DNA from 4 places in the Paenibacillus sp. FSL H7-0703 genome. Region 2 is predicted to be linked to each of the others. Evidence: a T-box and tRNA genes for the amino acid it is inferred to sense, from the RefSeq annotation. Region 2 holds a T-box; the other regions hold tRNA genes.
The links. A T-box is a leader RNA that pairs with one kind of tRNA and senses whether it is charged. The one in region 2 lies ahead of leuS (leucine--tRNA ligase), so its partner is inferred to be a tRNA-Leu.

Region 1 (5,251 bases), 3.8 Mb from region 2:
TTGTTGCTGAGTTTTTACATGGAAATTCGTGAGATTGAGTCACAATGCAGCCGGATTGAAAATATACTGACCGAAATTTGGAAGCCCGATCTTCGACCGGTACAAACGCTTAGTCAGATTTACGGAGAGAAGACATCTACATACCAAAATAGGATTGAACTCCGATTTTCCAGACAAATTAACGAAGATCAGATGGAAGACATTCCAGAGCTGTTGGAACACATATTGCTGACGCTTATGGAATTAAACAAGGTCTAAACATCCCTCTTCCTCTTAATGAAAGACAGGCTGTTGTCGTTTGGGGGATTTAGAGGTAAAGGAGCTAGGGAGATATGATAAATGAACCCGATTTTTCTGAAATATATGCGATTATGGAGTCTTCTTTTCCAGCATCAGAATGCAGGACGTTTGAGGCTCAAAAGGCTTTATTGAAGCGTCCTAGCTATCGTATTATCACTGAAAAAAATGAGCAGGGGAATATAGTCGCTTTTTTGGCGGGCTGGGAATTCGCGTATTTTCGGTTTGTAGAGCACATTGCGGTAGATTCCCGTATACGAGGTGGCGGATTAGGCAAAAAGCTTATGAGTAGATTTATCTCACAGTCTGATCATCCGGTAGTGCTGGAGGTTGAGCCGCCAGTGGATGAATGGTCACGGAGAAGAATTGGCTTTTACGAGCGATTGGGGTTCCATTTGAACCATTTTGAATATGTACAGCCCCCTTTAAGAGAAGGACAGGCGGATCTGCGGCTTCAGATTATGAGCTATCCAGGTGCGTTGGCTGAATCGGCGTTTGCTCCGTTTAAAGAGATTTTATATACCGAGGTTTATGGTCTTAAATAAGAGACTAGACAGCTAGTAGATAAAAGTAAAAGGCTCTGCTTATACCGTATGGGTACGGGAGCGGAGCCTTTGTTCTAAAAAGCTAGAGGTGCTTCATTATCGTTCATGTTTTGTCCATACCATTACAAATTCTTTCTCGTCAGTTTCGGCATCAACAGATTCCGCTTGAATGGTAAATCCATTTTTAGTATAGAAGTTAAATGCTTTCGTGTTCGACTGGTATACCTTTAATTGAATCTCATCATGTTGCTTCTTGATCCAATCTAGTAGTAACTTGCCATAGCCTTTTCTTTGAGAATCAACACGTATAAACAGAGCCGCCAAGTATCCATCCAACATGGAGACGAAGCCGCCAATGCTATGATCATCTTGTATGATAACGTAGTTTTGAGCGAGAGGAAGGTACCTGTTTTCCATCTCGGTAACTTGTGATGCCCAATACTGCGGAGCAATAAAATGATGGGCTTCTATGGAAGCATCTAGCCAGATGGCTGCCAACTCGTTGAGCTCTTCCACATTTGCGGGTCTAATCGACATCGTATCTCCTCTTTCACAGTGCAGTATGTAATCTTATAGATGATGCTGAAATAAAAAAGACCGTCCGAGGACGGTCTTTCTACCCGTGGCGCTTATTTAAAGCTTTGATCCGTATCCCGCGCCTCCGTCAACTCTGTAAATTAGAGAATAACGGACCGGGTAAGGGATACGCTCAACATGTGATTATTGATGTTGACGCACCTCCTTTCCTGATGGACCCATTTTACCATATCTGGTTTGTGATATCCAGTGATTTTCTTATATTTACGGAAATGATTCATAGAAAATATAATATAAAAATAGCTTGATTTTATGTTCTATGGAAGATATAATCTAAATTGCCGTGATTGAAAAACATCGGTGTGAATACATAATATGCGGTCGTGGCGGAATTGGCAGACGCGCACGGTTCAGGTCCGTGTGGGCTAACCCCCCGTGGAGGTTCGAGTCCTCTCGACCGCATCATAGCCTAACATTTACAGGTTCTTGGATTGGCTGGATGCCACCAAGAGCCTGTTTTTATATGGTTAAGCTGCGCGTACCATTATAACTATTTTATTTATACTGAAATATATATTTAATATAGTCTTTTGCACTCTGATCAATGTCTTCGTCGCTTGCTTGAAACGAGGCTCCGAAGACAGCGAAATAGGGTAATGTTATGGCGCCAACATGCACTGCGCTTGCCTTAAAAGGTGCTATAACTTCATCTACAGTAAAAGAAACGGAACCAGTAGGTAAGTAATTTTCTTTTTTATCGCCAATGGACATGGCTATCCCTAGCTTCTTTCCTTTTAACTTATCACCCTTTGAACCATAAGCCCATCCATGGGTAAAAACATCATCGAACCACTTTTTTAATAAAGGAGGGTAACTATACCAATACAAAGGGAATTGAAATATGACATTATCGTATGCTTCAAGTAGCTGTTGTTCTTTCAAAACATCAATGCTCCAGTTTGGATACTCTTTATAAATCTCATGAATTGTAATTTCATTGGTATATTGAAGTAATTCTCGTTTCCATCTGTTATTTACTCTAGAATCTTCGATATTGGGATGAGCTAAAATCACAAGAGTTTTCATCATAAATCACCTTTCTTACGTAACATATTTGCCTTTGTAGATGCTCTATTATTATTCTGTATGCTTCAAAAAAAGTAAATACACACAATAAAGTAAGATAGTTACTTGAAAGTATGCATTGGACTTAAAGTGAAGATATGCGATTATAGAATTAATTAGATAAACTTTGTTATTTTTAGCGTTGAAGAGGTGGTACTATGAAACAATATAATTTAGGCATAGAAGCAACACTTGAGATCATCGGAGGTAAATGGAAATCATTAATCATATGTTTATTAATGTCTGGTAGAAAAAGGACAAGTGAATTACAGCGTAGTATTTCAGGCATTTCTCAAAAGGTTCTTATACAGCAACTTCGCGAACTTGAAAAGGATGGTATCATAGGTAGACATGTGTATAATCAAATGCCTCCAAAAGTGGAGTATTATATAACGGAATATGGAATTACAGCAAATGAAATTATTGACTTAATGTGTTCTTGGGGAAGGGCTAATATCCAAATAAGACAACAGCAAGGAGAAGATGTGATGTTGTTAGAAAATGATTCAAAATGAATAGTGGAGTAAAAAAGCGTTGCAGACTATGATGTTTACGGTAGTTTTCTTCGGCTGTCTTCAAGTGTTATGTTATGTGTTGAGCCGCAAGCTGATTTGCTATATAGTTATGACTGGACAACCATTACATCCATATTAAATGAATGCTAAAGTAGGGGGACCCTTGCAATGATTATTAAACCGAAAATCCGTGGTTTTATATGTACGACTGCACATCCTGCAGGATGCGCGGCTCATGTTAACCGTCAGATCAACTACATCAAAGAAAGCACATCAATACAAGGAGCTAAAAAGGTGCTTGTGATCGGAGCATCTACTGGATACGGGCTGGCTTCTCGTATTGCTGCGAGCTTCGGTCTGGGAGCGGACACCATAGGGGTATCCTATGAACGTCCTGCATCAGAGGGGCGCATGGCTTCAGCAGGCTGGTATAATACGGTAGCCTTTGAAAGAGCGGCCAGAGCAGCTGGCTACATAGCAGAAAGCATTAATGGAGATGCTTTTTCTCATGAAATTAAGCAGGAGACGTTGAAGCTGGTAAAGGAAAAGCTGGGCAAGGTAGACCTGATTGTATATAGTGTCGCTTCACCGCGACGGACACATCCCGAAACGGGTGAGACCTTTAATTCCGTTCTCAAGCCTATCGGACAGTCTTTTTCTAATAAAACAGTGAATACGAATACAGGTGTCGTATCAGAAATTACGCTAGAACCGGCTACGCAGGAGGAAATTGAGAACACCATTACGGTAATGGGTGGCGAAGATTGGTCCTTGTGGCTGAAAGCGTTGGAAGAAGCTGATCTGCTGGCTGAAGGGGTAACCACACTGGCTTACTCGTATATTGGTCCCGAAATTACGGAGGCTATCTATCGTAAAGGAACCATTGGCCAAGCTAAAAATGATTTGGAAGCTACAGCACATACTTTAACAAGGCAATTGGAGCGTTATCATGGAAAAGCTTACGTTTCTGTGAATAAAGCTTTGGTTACACAATCCAGTTCGGCTATTCCAGTCGTACCTTTGTATATTTCTTTGCTGTTTAAGGTCATGAAGGAAAAGGGACTGCACGAGGGATGTATTGAGCAGGCACAACGTCTGTTCGAGACGCTATACAGTGGGTCCACTGTGGAAACGGATGAAGAAGGACGCATCCGTCTGGATAACTGGGAAATGAGAGACGATGTGCAGCAGGCTGTCAAAGCGGCTTGGTCCGAAATCACTACAGAAAATGTATCTGAATTGGGTGATCTCGAACAATACCGTCTGGATTTCCTCCAATTATTTGGATTCGGGTTTGATGAAATTGATTATGAATTAGACGTTAATCCATAGGTTGATACACTTTCATAAGTGATATTTGTAAAACAAAAACGGGTACTCTCAAGCGATGCAATTGCTTAAGAGACCCGTTTTTTATGTATATTGGCAAAAAACAAGTTGCACTCGTTTTCACTAACGGCATTTATCGAGAATTAGATGTGGAAAGTGACTTACGGTGCAGCAAGCGAAAAACGGCAATGGTAATGACAATCCCTACAACGCCAAAGACTGCAACAGAAGTCAGAGCTCGATAGGCTTGCCAGCCGAACAAAAATGCAATACCACTGCCAAACGTTGTACCTGCCAGTAAACCAAGTGCGCAGGCAATATCCGTTCCAAATTTCATAAACATGTTCCTTTCGAATGTATAAATTAAAAAGCAACTTGTACTTTTTCGCTGGACTTGGACATACACTTGTGCGTACAATTAAATAGTAATCGTTTTCAAACGGAATCTATTAATCATTATGGATCATTCTTGTGCAAATTATTCCTTTTTCAGGAGGTAGATGAAATGAATATGAATGAGCAGATCAAGCTGTGGAACGAAGAGGCGCAGGCTAGTAACGCTGATCATCCTCATCGAAAGGTTGAATTGTTTATTGAGGTACGGGATGGAGCACTGGAGTCTGTTGTTCCTTATCTGAACCAACAGGATTATCGTCATGTAACTCTTGTAGAAGATGAGCATACTTCGGCGGCGGCAGGAAAAAAAGTAGCTGAGCTGATTCGTGAGGCAGGTTTGACAGTTGATGTAGTCCGCTTACCTCCGAATGCTGTAGGGGATGTCATTGCTGATGAAACCTACATTATGAAAGTGCTGCTGGGTGTGGCGGATAAGAGTCAGGCTGTACTTGCTGTAGGCTCCGGCACGATTCATGATCTGGTTCGCTTCGTATGTTATAAAATGAA
Region 2 (5,251 bases):
CAGCGGAGCCTCACTGTGCATCCATGGAAGCCGGATTACAGAGGAGGATCGCACCCTTCTGGAAGAGCTTATGTCCCACATCAGCAGGCCGATTCGGGTTAAAGAATCTTATACTCGGATCACGTCGGATTTTTCGAGTTGTGGTCCTGCTTTCTTGGCCTTTTTTATGGACCAGTGGATTCAAGCCGCAGTTCAAGCTACAGGTATAGACCGTACGGAGCTATGCGCCCTGGCCGGTGAAATGATCATCGGCACTGGAAAGCTGCTCACGGAAGGCGGGATGACACCAGCCGAGTTACAGGCCAGAGTGGCGGTTCCGGGAGGTATTACCGCCGAAGCTCTCGCATTGTTGGACATCAGCCTGCATAGCGTCTTTCCCGAGCTAATACAGGCCACGCACAACAAGTATGAAGAGGACATGCAAAAGGTAGATGTCTCCTTCGGCTTAAAGCCGATTAACCGGCAACAATATTAACCAGTTTACCTGGAACAGCAATTACCTTGCGGATCGTTTTGCCGGCCAGTGCCTGCTGAACATTGTCCAACGACACAGCGAATGCCTCCATCGCTTTAGCATCAAGGTCCTTGGCAATCGTTGCACGCTGTACGATTTTACCATTTACTTGCACAACAATTTCCACTTCGGCGTCCACCGTCCATGCTTCATCATAAGCAGGCCAAGCCGCGTAGGTAATGCTATCATTGTGCCCCAGCAGCTGCCACAATTCCTCAGCCAGATGGGGTGCAAGCGGCGACAGCATTTGCACGAAGTTTTCCATTGCTGCACGCGGCAGAAGGTCTGCTTTGTATGCATCGTTGGTGAAGATCATCAGCTGGCTGATCGCTGTATTGAAGCGCAGCGCATCCAGATCTTCGGTTACTTTTTTCAGCGTTTTATGCCAAGTACGATTGAACTCATCGCTACCGCCGTCATTTGTAATTTTATCGTTCAGGCTACCATCCTCGGAAACAAACAGGCGCCATACGCGGGACAGAAAACGATGTGCTCCCTCTACCCCATTCTCATTCCATGGCTTGGTCGCTTCCAGCGGCCCCATAAACATCTCATAAATACGCAGCGTATCGGCGCCAAACGTATTGACAATATCATCAGGATTAATGACATTACCGCGTGATTTACTCATTTTTTCATTGTTGTTGCCTAAAATCATACCCTGGTTGACCAGCTTATAAAAAGGCTCTTTCGTTTCCACTACGCCGATATCATACAGTACCTTATGCCAGAAACGGGCATACAGCAAGTGAAGAACCGCATGTTCCGCTCCGCCAATATACAAATCAACAGGCATCCATTCACGCTGTTTTTCTTTGGATACAAGCTCTTTGTCATTTTTCGGATCAATAAAGCGCAGGTAATACCAACAACTTCCTGCCCATTGCGGCATTGTATTCGTCTCGCGGCGTGCTTTCATACCTGTCTCAGGATCAATGGTTTCCACCCAATCTGTTGCGTTCGCCAGCGGGGATTCACCTGTACCTGAAGGCTTGATATTGTCCATCTCCGGCAGTACGAGCGGAAGTTGGTCCTCAGGAACCGTTTTGATCGTTCCATCCTCCAGATGAATTACCGGAATCGGCTCGCCCCAATAGCGTTGACGGCTGAACAGCCAGTCACGCAGGCGGTAGGTGACTTTGCCGTGTCCTTTGCCCTCGGCTTCCAGCCATTCAATCATCTTCGGAATCGCTTCCTCGTTGGTAAGTCCATTCAGCGGGCCTGAATTGACATGCGGTCCATCCTCAGTATATGGCTCATTAGCCACATCTCCACCTTGGACAACCTCAATGATATTCAATCCGAATTGCTTGGCAAATTCCCAGTCACGCGCATCGTGAGCAGGTACAGCCATAATCGCTCCAGTTCCGTAGCCTGCCAGTACATAGTCAGCAATCCAGATCGGCAGCTTTTCGCCGTTCACCGGGTTCACTGCATAAGCTCCTGTGAATACGCCTGTTTTATCCTTGGCCAGATCCGTACGCTCCAGATCGCTTTTACGAGCAGCTTGTTCACGGTACTGTTGTACAGCATCCTTTTGCTCAGGCGTAGTGATAATATCCACCAATTCCTGCTCTGGTGCCAGCACACAGTAGCTTGCGCCGAACAGTGTATCTGGGCGGGTTGTAAATACTGTGAGTTGCTCGTCATAGCCTTCAATTGGAAAACGAACCTCAGCCCCGGTAGACTTACCGATCCAGTTCCGCTGCATATCCTTAATACTCTCAGACCAATCCAGTTCCTCCAGATCATCCAGCAGACGATCCGCGTATTCCGTAATTTTCAGCATCCATTGACGCATTGGTTTACGGACGACCGGATGACCGCCACGCTCACTCTTGCCGTCAATAACTTCTTCATTCGCCAGCACTGTTCCCAGCGCTGGGCACCAGTTCACGGGTACTTCAGCTACATATGCAAGGCCGCGCTTGTACAGCTGGATGAAGATCCACTGTGTCCATTTGTAATAATCAGGGTCCGTCGTGCTGATTTCACGATCCCAGTCGTAGGAGAAGCCGAGCGATTTGATTTGACGGCGGAAGTTATTTACGTTTTTCACCGTAATTTCGCGTGGGTGCTCCCCTGTATCCAGCGCATGCTGCTCGGCAGGCAGACCGAAGGCGTCCCAACCCATCGGATGCAATACGTTGTAGCCGCGCATTCTTTTATAACGTGAAACAATATCCGTAGCTGTGTAGCCCTCTGGGTGGCCTACATGCAGGCCGGCTCCAGATGGGTACGGAAACATATCCAAAGCATAAAACTTCGGTTTGCCCGGCTCTTCCCCGGTGCGGAACGTCTTGTTCTCATCCCAATATTTCTGCCATTTTGGTTCAATACTTTGCGGTTGATAGCCGTGCTTCGGCTGTGTGTCTGTCATTGTCTTTTCCTCCTCAAACGGTATGCAACAAAAAAACCTCTGCATCCCGTAGCGTGTCAGCGCTAGGGACGAGAGGTTATATTCCCGTGGTACCACCCTAGTTAGCAGAAAGCGTTCTTCGCGTTCTACTCCCTTTGCACCTGATAACGGAGGTGATCCGATGCGGGTTAATAACAGGATACAAGCACCTGTAAAGGCGTTCCTGCGTTGGACGCATATCTCCGAGGCGAGTTCACTTTGCGCTGTCAACCGGCTTGCACCACCCGCCGGCTCTCTATATGTCCAGACAAAGCTACTATTCCTCATCAGCGATTGTTTAACCGTTAATAATGGCACTATTATATTGAAAACCGCGAAAAAAGTCAAATAAGGACTATCTTTGGTGTTAAAGACCCTCTTCATACTAATTGTTCATGACACATGCATACGAATGTTTTATAATAACTTCGAATTAAATTGATGCAAATTGAGTTGAGTTGAGATAAGAAAGGTGAGCTGAGACATGGCACAGATTAAAATTTTCGGAATAAAAGAAGCTCTAAATCCAATCAAAAAGCAGCTTTCAGAGGTGATTCATTCTGCTGTGGTGGATGCATTCAAATACCCTCCAGACAAGAGGTTTCATCGTTTTTTCCCTATGGATCAGGAAGACTTTATATATGCCGATGGTCGCTCTGAGGCGTACACCATTATTGAAATCAGTATCTTTGAAGGCAGAACGACAGAAGCTAAGAAGCAGCTCATCCAGCTGTTATTCCAACGAATTATGGACCATTTTGGCATTGCTCCACAGGATCTTGAGATTACTATATTTGAAACGCCCAAACAGAACTGGGGTATTCGGGGTGTACCGGGTGATGAGCTTCAGTTGAACTATAAAGTGAATATATGAGTGCAAAAAGACGCCCTTCATGTCATCATGAAAAGCGTCTTTCTTTTCCTAAATTTGCTCAATGAGTCTTCACTATTTTACAGCAACATAAAACAGTCTCGCCGCGTCATCTTCTGCTTCTACCCATTCAAAATCCGCATATACCTTCACATCACGAAAACCTGCTTTGGACAATTCTGCTTTCATCCAGTCTGGATCATAGGCACGCTGTACATGAATTTCCTCGAAACGCTGATACAGATCGCGTCCTTCATGTTCTGCTTTCGCAAAGATACTAAGATGATGCTCAATTTCACAACGGGGAGTGTCCAACGCACATGTCCAGATATATGAGATAGAGCGATCATCCAGTACGAATGGCTGCTCTTCATCATAACGTAAAAACGTCTGGGGATGATGTACATCGAACAAGAAGGTTCCGCCAGGCTTCAGTCCAGCATGAGTTCTAAGAAAAGTAGAAATTATATCTTCTTCCTCCAACAAGTAATTCAGACAATCGCAAAAAGAAATTACAGAATCCACAGGCTCGGGTAAAATCCATTCTCTCATATCCTGCTGTATCCAGCGAACGCTTCCCTCACGAAACAATCGCTGTCCCTGGGGAGTGGTTTCCATTTTGCGACGGGCTACTGCCAGCATGTCAGAGGATAAGTCGATTCCAGACACTTCGAAGCCCGAGTTAACTAGGGGAATCGTAATCGAACCCGTTCCACAGCCCAGTTCGGCCACCGTATGCGGCATACCGTACTGATCCCAAGCCTGCCGTGCAAAGCGTAACCAGTCCGGGTACGGCATGTCCTGCATCAGCTCATCATACACATAGGCAAACTTCCGGTAAGAAGCCATTTTTTATTCCCCATTCCCGTCCTTCGGTTTCGGCATTTTCTCCACCAGGTAGGTCCAGTTTTCCTTTTGTGTAACCATTCCTTCCTTCATCAGCTTGCCCATCGCACGCTTGAAGGCGGATTTACTGATACCAAACCGTTGCTTGATAATATCCGGCGGCGTTGCGTCGGAGTAAGGCATGCCGCCACCCGGACGCTCTTTCAGAAAAGCAATTAATCGATCCGCATCCTCATCACGACCTACTTCCTTGCGTGGCGACATCGCCAGATTGACCCGACCGTCTTCGCGAACAAGTGTGACCCGTACCTTAACCTCTTCACCCAAGCGAAGCATCCGGTTGCGTTCCGAGGAGTGAATCATCCCAATCGCACCAAAACCAAGCACACCTCCGTCCACCAGAACGAATGTGCCCATTTGAAGCGGCTTGTACACAGTCGCCTGCACCCACGTATTCAGCCACGAATCAGGGGCGTGGAAGCACAACGGAGCCAGTTCCTGTTCCCCTGCCAGCTTAGCCCGCAGTCTACCTTGCTTGTCATGCTCCATAATGGCATACACATAGTCGCCCACCCGAGGATGTAAATCTCGGTTTTCTGGCAACTCACGAATCGGCAGCAAA
Region 3 (5,251 bases), 3.4 Mb from region 2:
CAGGAGTGCGTAGATTAAATACATAAACACAATAGCCGTAAGCCCGAGTATAACGATCATCCTCTTCGTCCTCCTTTAGAGGTCTGCGCATCACACCAGCGTACAAACAGCAGTATCACTCCATAACTCACAGCCATGACGAGCAGCATGTATATATCCATCATGTTTATACCCTCCGTATCGGTCTTCAGATCGCCATTCTTATTTCATCATAAAATCATAAAACAACTATGTTATAAGTGCTTATCCGTTCAGCAGAAAACCCACCTCTCCGTTCAATGTGTAGATCACATGGTCCGCTCCCAATCCCCGATAAATTCCTTGTGGATTACAGCCGTGTGTAATAACATAGATCGATTCCGATGTTAGTGGTCGACATATTTGTAGGAAACGGCAAGTCAGATTCAAGCTGTTCTCGAACAAATACACACTACCAATTTCTTTTTTTGGAAAATTCCATTTTCCCGCTTGCATGGTATTGATGCGGACAATGTGCTCCACACCCATTTTTTTGAGCTGTCGTTCCTCCTGGGCGCTATTCGTCAGAACTGCAAACGCCAATTTTTTGTAAATAAGCAATTTCACAAAACTTCTGCCCGCTTCATTCGGTGCAGTGACAATAATTAACCGACCTTCCATCAGTAGCTCCTCTCCCGGTATAAAAAGACAACAAAAAGAAGCCGAAGGAAAAAGGCTTTCCTCCGGCTTCTGACATATCCATGATAAAATAAACCATGGCTGCACACGGCGGTTTGTTGCCTCTCCCTGTACGCTTACGAGGTTAGCTGTCGGATTCGGACGTGAGAGTCGCCCTATTTCTGGCACTTGACCGGAAAATTCACCCCATGAGACACATGGCTTCCGAAGCCGTACAGTCTCGATTGGTTCCCCCGCTTTTGCAACTGCAAAATTCAGCGCTATAGACATTTCGTTGTTGCTTCATTCAAGTTAATTTGAAATTACGTCTTGAATCATACACCCGCGCATGGAAGACTGTAAAGCTCAACTGCAGGGTTATAAATCGGCCTTTAGAGCATAGAAGATTAATAATAACGCTTACAATGCAATTATGCTTCTCACAGCTCCTCCAATCTCTGTTTTTCATCCCTTTTTGAAAATGACAAGCATGTCAATATTGGCGTAGGGTAAAGCGTTTTTGGCCATTTTTTGTAAAAAGAGAAGAAAATACGCTATATGTACCAGCTAAACACCGATTGAACCCTCTTTTATAAGAAGAAACACCTTAATTCGCTTCATTTGCGGTGCGATTTACTGTTTTAAACAAAATACGATTTTACAGCGGCTAAAGGCTTGATACAGCTTTTCCAGACTTGCAACCTTGTTTTTAATTGCTTACAATTTAATTGTTGAATATTGAATAAGGAGAGATACTATGACCGTTTATGAATATGATGCGCAAACCCTGCAAGGGAAACAAATTCCGTTATCCACATATGAAGGGAACGTTCTGCTTATCGTGAACACTGCCAGCAAATGTGGGTTAACCCCCCAATACAAAGCGCTACAAGAGCTATATGACCAGTACCATGAACAGGGGCTCGAGATTTTGGGATTTCCCAGCAATCAGTTTGCCAAACAAGAGCCAGGTTCCAGCGAGGAGATTTCCGAGTTTTGCCAGATCAATTATGGGGTTACCTTTCCGATGTTCGCCAAAACAGATGTCAATGGCGATCAAGCACACCCCTTATTTCGCTACCTGACCCAAACAGCTCCGGGGGTGTTAGGGTCCAAAGCGATCAAATGGAATTTTACTAAATTCTTAATTACAAGAGAAGGTAACGTATTTAAGCGCTATGCACCGCAAACCACTCCAGATAAGCTGGCGGGAGATATAGAGAAGCTTTTGCAGCAAAACTGACATTCTTCATTATCACAGTTAATAAACGACCTGTTGCAACCGTGGCTTCCGTGGCTAAAGAATATAACGAAAAATGCTTAACAAAAAAAGCATCCCTTCACGTAAATCGTGTCAGGATGCTTTTTTAACTAGGTCTTGCATATAATGCGGTCGAGAGGACTCGAACCTCCACGGGCGTACGCCCACTACCCCCTCAAGATAGCGTGTCTGCCATTCCACCACGACCGCAAATCATAATGTAATGAGGCAACAGATTTATTATACTCTCTCATCAACTATTTGTAAACAAAAATATAATAATTATTTTATATGTTATTTTAACTAACATATATGAGCGATAAGAATATTTAATTTGACACAAAAGCTACTTAAATGTAAATATATATTACATATATTTCGAATATCTTTCGTCCCCCCAAGTAAAGAGTAAAATAACATAACATAAGGATTCACTTCGAGGAGGCGAACCGCCCTGCATAAAGGCAACCGCTTGCTGAACTATGCATTATTGTTGGACCCTTCCCTACCTGTTGGTGGCTTCACCCGTTTTAACGAACTGGAGAAACTATTCCGCAGCGGACATTTGAACAGTCTACAAGACCTGGAACATTACATGCTGGATGATTTGTATCCTCAATGTACAACCGTTGACGGCATGGCTATCAAAAGTCTGTATGTCGCCATCCAGCAGAATGACAGTTGGCGGATCGCTCTCATCGATAAGATGCTGCATACCCAACGTCCCTCCTTGCAGCATGTGAAGGAGTTTCGTCTATCCGGTCAGCGTCTACTCAAGCTCGCTAAGGCTCTTTATCCTTGGCTTGAATTTGACCAGTTGGAATCCATACTCATTCAATACAATGCGATTGGCACACTCGCTACCGTTCACACCTGGATTAACTTCCTCCTCGGAAACGATGTAGAACAGACCGTTCACGGCTATCTTAGCGCAGCGGTGTCCTTCTGTGTGGAAGATGCCTTCAAACTACTCAATCCTCCTTATGAGGAAAAGAACCCTCTTATGGAACGTATGACAAGCGAGCTGCTCTCTGCCTGGAAGAAGCTTAACCAACCTGAGCCAACTGCATCTCAGCGTCGCTTTCTTCACAGACATTGGTCCAGCTCCTACATCACTCTACCTCTTTATATGAGCTTGGATGAACCTAGACTGTCTTCCTCCCCAGGTCTATTCAAACGCCTTCCAGCATCCCCCTGATGCGTCGTTTCGCCAATGTGGTCACAACACGAAAAACACTCTGTCCCTTTCCTCAGGTGGCAGAGTGTTTTTTATCCACATATAATCGCAATTCACACCATTAGCAGACTCTAGACAGATTATCAGAACCACCTAGCACTTAATTAAGTAATTAATTCAACAAAAAGACGCATTTACGATTGTAAAAACACGTATAAAAGTGTATCATAGTGTCAGATGGTTAATTCTAACATGTTTACTGATGATTATTATAACACACCAATTATTCCGCAAGAATCCGTAAGGGGCGATTTCTCTTGAACAACAAAATGCCTGTCACCTCCTTCGGGTGGGCCATCAAACAACGGCTTGTCGAACTTCGACTGGATCAGAAAACATTTTGTGAGACACACAATATTCCGCCCTCACGCTTGTCCAATCTGATTCACGGCACCCGCAAAGCACAAAGGTACAGAAAACAAGTTTCTGCAATTCTGAACATCGACGATAACGATTATAAGGAGGCACCGCCACTCTAAACCCAACAAGCATTCCAGTTACATATAGGTCATTCCATATCACCAAGAAACCAAATAAACCCGTAAAGCGAACCCCTCCAGTTCGTTTACGGGTTTTCAACCCAGACGATCTTTAGCCAAAAAATTATTCCGGCTTTGTTTTATCCTTCTCACTTTTTTGCTTACGGTATTTCGCAAATTCAACATATTCTAAAATAAAATTCTGTTCTTCCGTCTCAAGATCTTCTGCCTGGCAATTCAGTGGCCCCATCACTCCAAAAAAATAAGCAGCCTTCTGCTCCTGAAGTACGCCTTCCCCTGGCTTAATCCCTTTCATTAACCAATCAAGCGATACATTAAAAAAGTCCGAAATCTGAATCAAATGGGTGGTACCCGGCGTTGTTTTACCTCTTCTCCAATCACCGAGATTCCCTGAACTGATTTTAAGTTTTTCGCAAAATGCCTTCTTGGTCATTCCGCGATCCTTAATCAAAGCTTCAATCCGCTGATAAATAGTTTGATCTCCCAAAATGTTTCCCCTCCGACACAGTAACTTTTTCTGAAATAATTTTCATTTTTCAGCCTTACTCATTAGTAATCCTCATCAAATCCTAAGCAACCATTACCCCATAGTAGAATTGCGCTGGTTTTTCTCTTTACGAAAGCGGGTAAATTCAATATACTCAAGTATAAAATTTCTTTCCGCCTCACTTAGCGGTTCCTCCTGGCAATTCAGTTGCCCTGAAGCGTCAAAAAAATAAGGGTCTTGCGACTCCTTCAGCACCTCACCCTGTACATCTCGACCCAGCATAATCCAATCCAGACTGGCATCAAAAAAAGAAGCGATTTCAATGAGTTTATTCGTGCCCGGCGTCGTTTTTCCTCTTTTCCAATCCCCGAAGTTCCCTGTACTAATGCCTAACTGCTGGCAGAACGCCTTTTTCGTCATTCCCCGTTCCTTGATGAGTTCCTCAATGCGATGGTAAATAGATTGCATAGAAGTTCCTTCCTCCCTAGCAGGCTCTCAAATAACGATATCATGTTCTCTGTTCCCATTTCAAAGATCACGTATGCTAAAATTACCGAATTATGTATGTTGGTTTCCATTATACCACAACACGCAACAAAAACCGCCTGTTTTCCGAAGAAAGGGCGGTCTTTAAGCCAGTTCACTTACGCCAATCACGTAGCAGCGTTGTCGATTTTAAGTAAGATATGCTTCAATTCATTCAAAGTTTCACTCAGATGCAATAAATCTTCTTCTGGCAGATACACCAGTCTTTCTTGAATTTTATTGGAGAAGGTATGAAATACCTGTTCACAAAAAGCATCGCCTTCCTGTGTAATCGCCACATTCACGACTCTGCGATCCGAATCACACGACTGGCGGTCAGCCAACCCATGCTCCACCAGTTTGTCCAGAAGAGGAGTCATGTTCGGACGTGAGACATTGAGCTGTTTGGATAAATCAGATACCGTAGACAAGCGCACCTCACGCAGAAGCAGTAATACCTGAAAGTTATTAGGCGACAAGTGTAATGGTAAATCGAGCGGACCGTAGGTGAAAAATTTCTTCTTCACAATCGGAAACAAGCCCAAAATATTTTCTGATATATTTCCTAACAGTTGAGTGTCCATATTTTTCACCGTCACTTCATA
Region 4 (5,251 bases), 3.9 Mb from region 2:
GTAGCGGGTATGCCGATACCCGACGAAGTGCTAATGATCGCCTTCGGCGGGCTCGTGTCTCAAGGGCACTACAACTTCATTGCTGCACTGGCAGTCACATTTTTCGGTAGTATGACGGGTATGATGCTTAGCTACACATTGGGGCGTCTGTTGGGCAAACCACTTTTGCATCGATACGGAAAATGGGTGAGGCTTACGCCTTCTAGGATTGCCTCTTCTGAAAATTGGTTTGGGCGCTATGGTACCTGGGGAATCCTGTTTGGATATTTTGTCCCCGGCCTGAGACATGTATCCTCATATCTGGCAGGTACAACCCGTCTAGGCGTTTTTCGCTACATCAGTTATGCATCAGCAGGAGCTTTGCTGTGGTGCGGTACATTTTTGGGGATTGGACATGCGGTGGGCATGCATTGGGAGCAGGTGGCGAAGCTAATGGAGAAGGTGACGCATCAGGTAGGGCTGGTCGTTATTCTTTTAATCGTTGCGGGAGGAATCACCGCATGGTTCTGGAACAAGCGTAAAAAAAATGTCACATGACCGCATGGAAAGCAGCTATAGCTTGAAAGCGGCGGGTGAAGTATGGTACTTTTACCGCATAGGATTGCCGTGGGAGGTCATGTAATGGAAGTATTAAAGAAACGAATTTTAAATGAAGGCGTGATTGCATCAGATCAGGTGCTGAAGCTGGATGGTTTGCTTAATCACCAGGTTGATCCAGAACTGACAATGGCAATGGGACGAGAGTTCGCAGCACGTTTCCGGGAAGAGAAGATTACCAGAGTAGTGACCGTGGAGTCCTCAGGCATTGCCATCGGGTTTGCGACAGCATTGGAATTGGGTGTACCGTTGGTATTTGCTCGTCGTAAAAAGACCCTATTAGCTGATCCAGACGCGCTGTGTGAACGCGTACCTTCGTTTACAAAAGGTATTGTTACGGATATTATGCTGTCTCGTCAATTTATTCACGAAGATGACCGTGTTCTGTTCATTGATGATATTATTGCTAATGGTGATGCGGCGCGAGGTATGGTTAAAATCATTCAACGCTCCGGAGCGGAGTTGGTTGGATTTGGTGTCGCAGTGGAAAAAAGCTTTCAGGCCGGAGCGAGAACCATCCGTGAGCAGGGTATTCGTGTAGAGTCATTGGTCAAAATTTCGTCGTTAGCTGACGGCAAGATTGAGTTTGCTGAATAGTAACAATTCAAAACTCCTGATCCTTATTTCTAATAATAACCTTTGCATGAGCTTCAATTTCGCTTATAATATAGATAAGGTTTTGGAGAGGAGGCAGCAACATGGGGAAAGAACAATTGACCGAACAGTTTTTTCTGGAAAAACTGGCAGCGGCTAAAGTACACTTTGAGCGTGCCTTGGATTGTAAGCATACGGAATTCGACGATTTGTATCCCTATATGATTGAACATCCTCAGTTTTTTTGGTATAAACGCTATGTGGCCTGGTCTGAGTTGTTGACGTTGGTTAACCTATGCGAAGAATTGTCCTTCTCTTGGAAAGAAGAATTTACTGCTCACCAAGTGGAGTATGTAGATCAGCGAGTGTTGTCTGCACAAGTGCTGGACTTCTGGTATGAGAAGAACGATACAAAAGAACATGATCACAGTGTGAATCAGTCGGGATAATTTGTCGCTCTGTTGGCAATCCATATAAGTAGTAAGAGAGAAGAGACCTAAATGATTCGTTTAGGTCTCTTTTTAAACTTTTTTCATGTATATAGAACCATGATCGTTATGTTAAAAAAGTGAATAAGGAGGGGACAAGGATGATTATGGACGAAGAATTGGATGCTTATCGACTCTCCGGTGAAAAGGTGCGTGTCGTACGCGATGGATTGGAGTCCAACGATGTTGTGGGCATTGTACTGGCATGGGATGAGGAACAGGTGCTTATTCGTCGCCAGAATCGACGTGTGGTCAAATTGGATCGCAGCTATACATACCAGTCGTTCAGCGAGCCGCGTCACAATCCGATAGATCTGGATTAGGAATGGGTTCTCAAATGGGTGTTGGATAAAAATAACTGGGTGATTCATTAGGCATACAGAAACTCTAAATCGGACACAGTAATGAAGGAAAATCCAACAGAGAGGACGTGCTGTGTCAATGACGGTTATGGACGAAAAAGTACATGCATACAAGGATCAAATCAGCCATTTGGAAGATCAGTTGCCCGAGGTAGTTCATGCATATCATCGTTTTACCGGAGAGTGCTTTCAAGCCGGCAGCTTAGATGAGAAAACCAAGCAACTGATTGCGCTAGGCATTGGCTTATTTGCCAACAATGAGGTATGCACGTTTTATCACGTGGACGAGGCGCGGTCCAAAGGAGCCAGTGATCAGGAAATTATGGAGACCATTGCTGTAGCCGCAGCAGTAGGTGGAGGACATGCTCTAAGCCAAGGGGTAACGCGTGTACAGAAGGCGTTGCAATAAGGCGAATCATTAATTGATGTGCTTATACTTCGTCATAGCGGTTATAGATCGATTTGGATATATGATGAATATGGAAAGGAGCTTCCGCGCACACTTGGTGTCTGCGGAAGCTTTTCTTTTGCGTGTTGGTTGTGCGGGGATTATGCTCTTCTGCTTGCGGCAAAAGCAGCAGGGCGAGACATTTTACGCTTATAAGCCAAAGAGGATGTAACCAAACTTCGTTCAACGATGCGTAGAGGTTTGGATGTTGTATTGTTAGGTAATTCGGGGCGATGTTTCTCTAGTAAAGGAAGGGCAGCTGTATGGGGCATAGAGGTTGAGAGCCCGAGATATGCTCGCATCCGCTCATACATTTCTTTGCGGAATGCTGGCATTGCCATACTGAACTGCTCTTTATTGCCTTTACTTATATAGGTGGCGTGAACGCCGGAGTGGTTTTGTTGTATGTCCAGAACATGAATGTGATATTTATTAAATTCATGTTTTATTTCAGACAGCAGGATCCCGGTACGATCTACACCTGCGTTAACCATTTCGACATAAAGACCAGGGGTTTTCAGCATACCGCTTTCTTCAAGAATTAGGCTGTCCCGCTCAAATACTTTTTGAATAAAGGTAAGGAGTAGATAACTTTTCACAAGAGACCATTCATGCTGAGTAGTATCTAAAGAGATCATTACCATTCACCGCCTTAGGAAAATGTGATGATAATTCATAACCGAATGAAGAAAAGGAACCTTCGTTCCCAGGAACTTATGTTCTTATTTTAGTTTATTATTCCTTTTTTATCAAGAGGAAATTAACAAACATAAAAGGTTTGACATCTCGATATGAGCATGGTATGATCTATCTTGTCGCTAAGAAAGATTGATCTTTCGAGGATAAACGACAACTTATATGCGGTCGTGGCGGAATTGGCAGACGCGCACGGTTCAGGTCCGTGTGGGCTAACCCCCCGTGGAGGTTCGAGTCCTCTCGACCGCATCTATTAGAAAAGGTCTATAGAATTGCTCTCGTAGCAGTTTTAGAGACCTTTTTCTTATATTTCCGGGGATTTGCTCATAGTTTAAGCTGAACACGTTTCTTGTCTTCCCGCAAACTATGGATTTCCAGATATGATAGAAAATTTTAAGATGAAGTTATTGAAAGGTTGGATGTAAGATGGAGAAAGCGACTTTTGCAGGTGGATGCTTCTGGTGTATGGTGACTCCGTTTGAAGAACAGCCGGGCATTCATGGCATTGTGTCAGGATACACTGGAGGAACGATTCCCGATCCGACCTACGAGCAGGTTAAAACAGGAACTACAGGTCACTACGAGGTGGTGCAGATTACTTTTGAACCTGGGCTGTTTCCTTATGAAAAGCTGCTCGAATTATATTGGCCGCAAACAGATCCTACCGACGGGGAAGGTCAATTTCAGGACCGGGGTACACAGTATAAACCAGCAATTTTTTATCATACAGAGCAGCAACGTGAGCTTGCACAACAGTCCAAGGAGCAGTTGGCACAAAGTGGACGCTTTGATAAGCCAATTGTAACGGAGATTCTTCCTGCTTCGATTTTTTATCCTGCAGAGGATTATCATCAGGATTACCACAAGAAAAACGTGAAGCACTATAAGGAAGATCGGGCCCAATCAGGTCGTGATGAATTTATTGATAAGAACTGGTAAGCGGCTTTAACATACGTTTCTACGCACGATAAGGCAGATCAGGGAGTATTCCATGGATCTGCCTTATACATATTTAGACGACGTTACTCACACAATGAAGGGACAGAGAAGGAGGCTGACCCGCAATGAGTACACGACGGAAGCTGCACATGAGAAATATAATAAAAAAGGCTTTAAAGGAATCTCGCGCTCGGAAAGAGCCAGCTTATGTACCTGTATTCCATTCAAGCTCCAAAATGCGAAGAACCGTAGTACTCTGTATTTCGGTATGCATGTTATTCATGGTCTGTAGTACTGGTGTTGCAGAAGCAATAGACAAACAGGACGAGCCGCAAAAGATGGTTGCTGTCATTATTGACGATCTGGGAAACAATATGAAAGGAACTGAGCAAATTTTAAATTTACCCGTTAAGATTACCGTTGCTGTGATGCCCTTCCTGCCTACAACCAAGCAGGACGCTATGGAAGCGCATAAGCGCGGTCATGATGTCATCGTCCATCTTCCAATGGAGCCAAAGCAGGGGAAGCCCGAATGGCTTGGGCCTGGAGCAATTAAGGCTAATATGACGGATGAAGAAGTACGTGCGAAGGTGACAGCAGCCATTAAGGATGTTCCTTATGCGATAGGGATGAACAACCACATGGGTTCAAAGGTCACTTCGGATAAGCGCATTATGTCCATTGTTCTTGATGTTTGTAAGGAGCATGGACTATTTTTTGTCGATAGCCGTACTAATTATTGGTCAGTGGTCCCTGAGCTTGCCGCTAAAAAGGGAATGCCACCAGTACGAAATGATGTTTTTCTGGATGATGTCCATAACCTCGCCCATGTGAATCGGCAACTTACAAAAGTGGTTGAATGGCTGGATGAGCACAACACCTGCGTAACGATTGGGCACGTCGGCGTGTCTGGTATGTACACATCCTCCGCTCTTCATTCGTCGGTTCCCAAGCTAAAGGAGCACGCCAAATTTGTGGGTATTAGCGATTTGGTACGAGCTGTATGGGGATGGACGGGAGACCCAGCCACCAACACTACCATGCCGTCAGATGCGCAATAATGCCTTCGGCAATAGCTTCGGCAATGCTTTTTTGACCACGATCCTCGGAAAGTATAGCTCTGTCCT

Region 1: it has a tRNA-Leu gene. The T-box ahead of leuS (leucine--tRNA ligase) is inferred to sense a tRNA for this amino acid. The anticodon was not compared.
Region 3: it has a tRNA-Leu gene. The T-box ahead of leuS (leucine--tRNA ligase) is inferred to sense a tRNA for this amino acid. The anticodon was not compared.
Region 4: it has a tRNA-Leu gene. The T-box ahead of leuS (leucine--tRNA ligase) is inferred to sense a tRNA for this amino acid. The anticodon was not compared.

Annotation. Positions count from the first base shown of each region.
Region 1 covers NZ_JBBOPF010000001.1:1,405,988-1,411,238, reverse strand. The annotation lists gene MHB46_RS05785 (hypothetical protein) at 1-258, shown strand, start outside; gene MHB46_RS05780 (GNAT family N-acetyltransferase) at 333-842, shown strand; gene MHB46_RS05775 (N-acetyltransferase) at 939-1,379, opposite strand; tRNA gene MHB46_RS05770 (tRNA-Leu) at 1,757-1,841, shown strand; gene MHB46_RS05765 (NAD(P)H-dependent oxidoreductase) at 1,935-2,465, opposite strand; gene MHB46_RS05760 (winged helix-turn-helix transcriptional regulator) at 2,663-3,019, shown strand; gene fabV (enoyl-ACP reductase FabV) at 3,188-4,351, shown strand; gene MHB46_RS05750 (hypothetical protein) at 4,482-4,685, opposite strand; gene MHB46_RS05745 (sn-glycerol-1-phosphate dehydrogenase) at 4,854-5,251, shown strand, end outside.
Region 2 covers NZ_JBBOPF010000001.1:5,203,968-5,209,218, reverse strand. The annotation lists gene comER (late competence protein ComER) at 1-475, shown strand, start outside; gene leuS (leucine--tRNA ligase) at 456-2,894, opposite strand; T-box leader at 2,956-3,212, opposite strand; gene MHB46_RS23460 (tautomerase family protein) at 3,397-3,786, shown strand; gene MHB46_RS23455 (class I SAM-dependent DNA methyltransferase) at 3,859-4,632, opposite strand; gene MHB46_RS23450 (CvfB family protein) at 4,636-5,251, opposite strand, start outside.
Region 3 covers NZ_JBBOPF010000001.1:1,811,938-1,817,188, forward strand. The annotation lists gene MHB46_RS26215 (potassium-transporting ATPase subunit F) at 1-60, opposite strand, end outside; gene MHB46_RS07690 (hypothetical protein) at 244-639, opposite strand; cyclic di-AMP (ydaO/yuaA leader) riboswitch at 755-927, opposite strand; gene MHB46_RS07695 (glutathione peroxidase) at 1,394-1,879, shown strand; tRNA gene MHB46_RS07700 (tRNA-Leu) at 2,025-2,107, opposite strand; gene MHB46_RS07705 (urease accessory protein UreF) at 2,370-3,095, shown strand; gene MHB46_RS07710 (Rha family transcriptional regulator) at 3,392-3,613, shown strand; gene MHB46_RS07715 (helix-turn-helix domain-containing protein) at 3,738-4,121, opposite strand; gene MHB46_RS07720 (helix-turn-helix domain-containing protein) at 4,215-4,589, opposite strand; gene MHB46_RS07725 (MarR family winged helix-turn-helix transcriptional regulator) at 4,775-5,230, opposite strand.
Region 4 covers NZ_JBBOPF010000001.1:1,319,913-1,325,163, reverse strand. The annotation lists gene MHB46_RS05365 (DedA family protein) at 1-537, shown strand, start outside; gene MHB46_RS05360 (xanthine phosphoribosyltransferase) at 622-1,194, shown strand; gene MHB46_RS05355 (hypothetical protein) at 1,296-1,640, shown strand; gene MHB46_RS05350 (hypothetical protein) at 1,781-2,002, shown strand; gene MHB46_RS05345 (carboxymuconolactone decarboxylase family protein) at 2,121-2,450, shown strand; gene MHB46_RS05340 (hypothetical protein) at 2,591-3,127, opposite strand; tRNA gene MHB46_RS05335 (tRNA-Leu) at 3,350-3,434, shown strand; gene msrA (peptide-methionine (S)-S-oxide reductase MsrA) at 3,612-4,124, shown strand; gene MHB46_RS05325 (divergent polysaccharide deacetylase family protein) at 4,250-5,185, shown strand; gene MHB46_RS05320 (N-acetylmuramoyl-L-alanine amidase) at 5,160-5,251, opposite strand, start outside.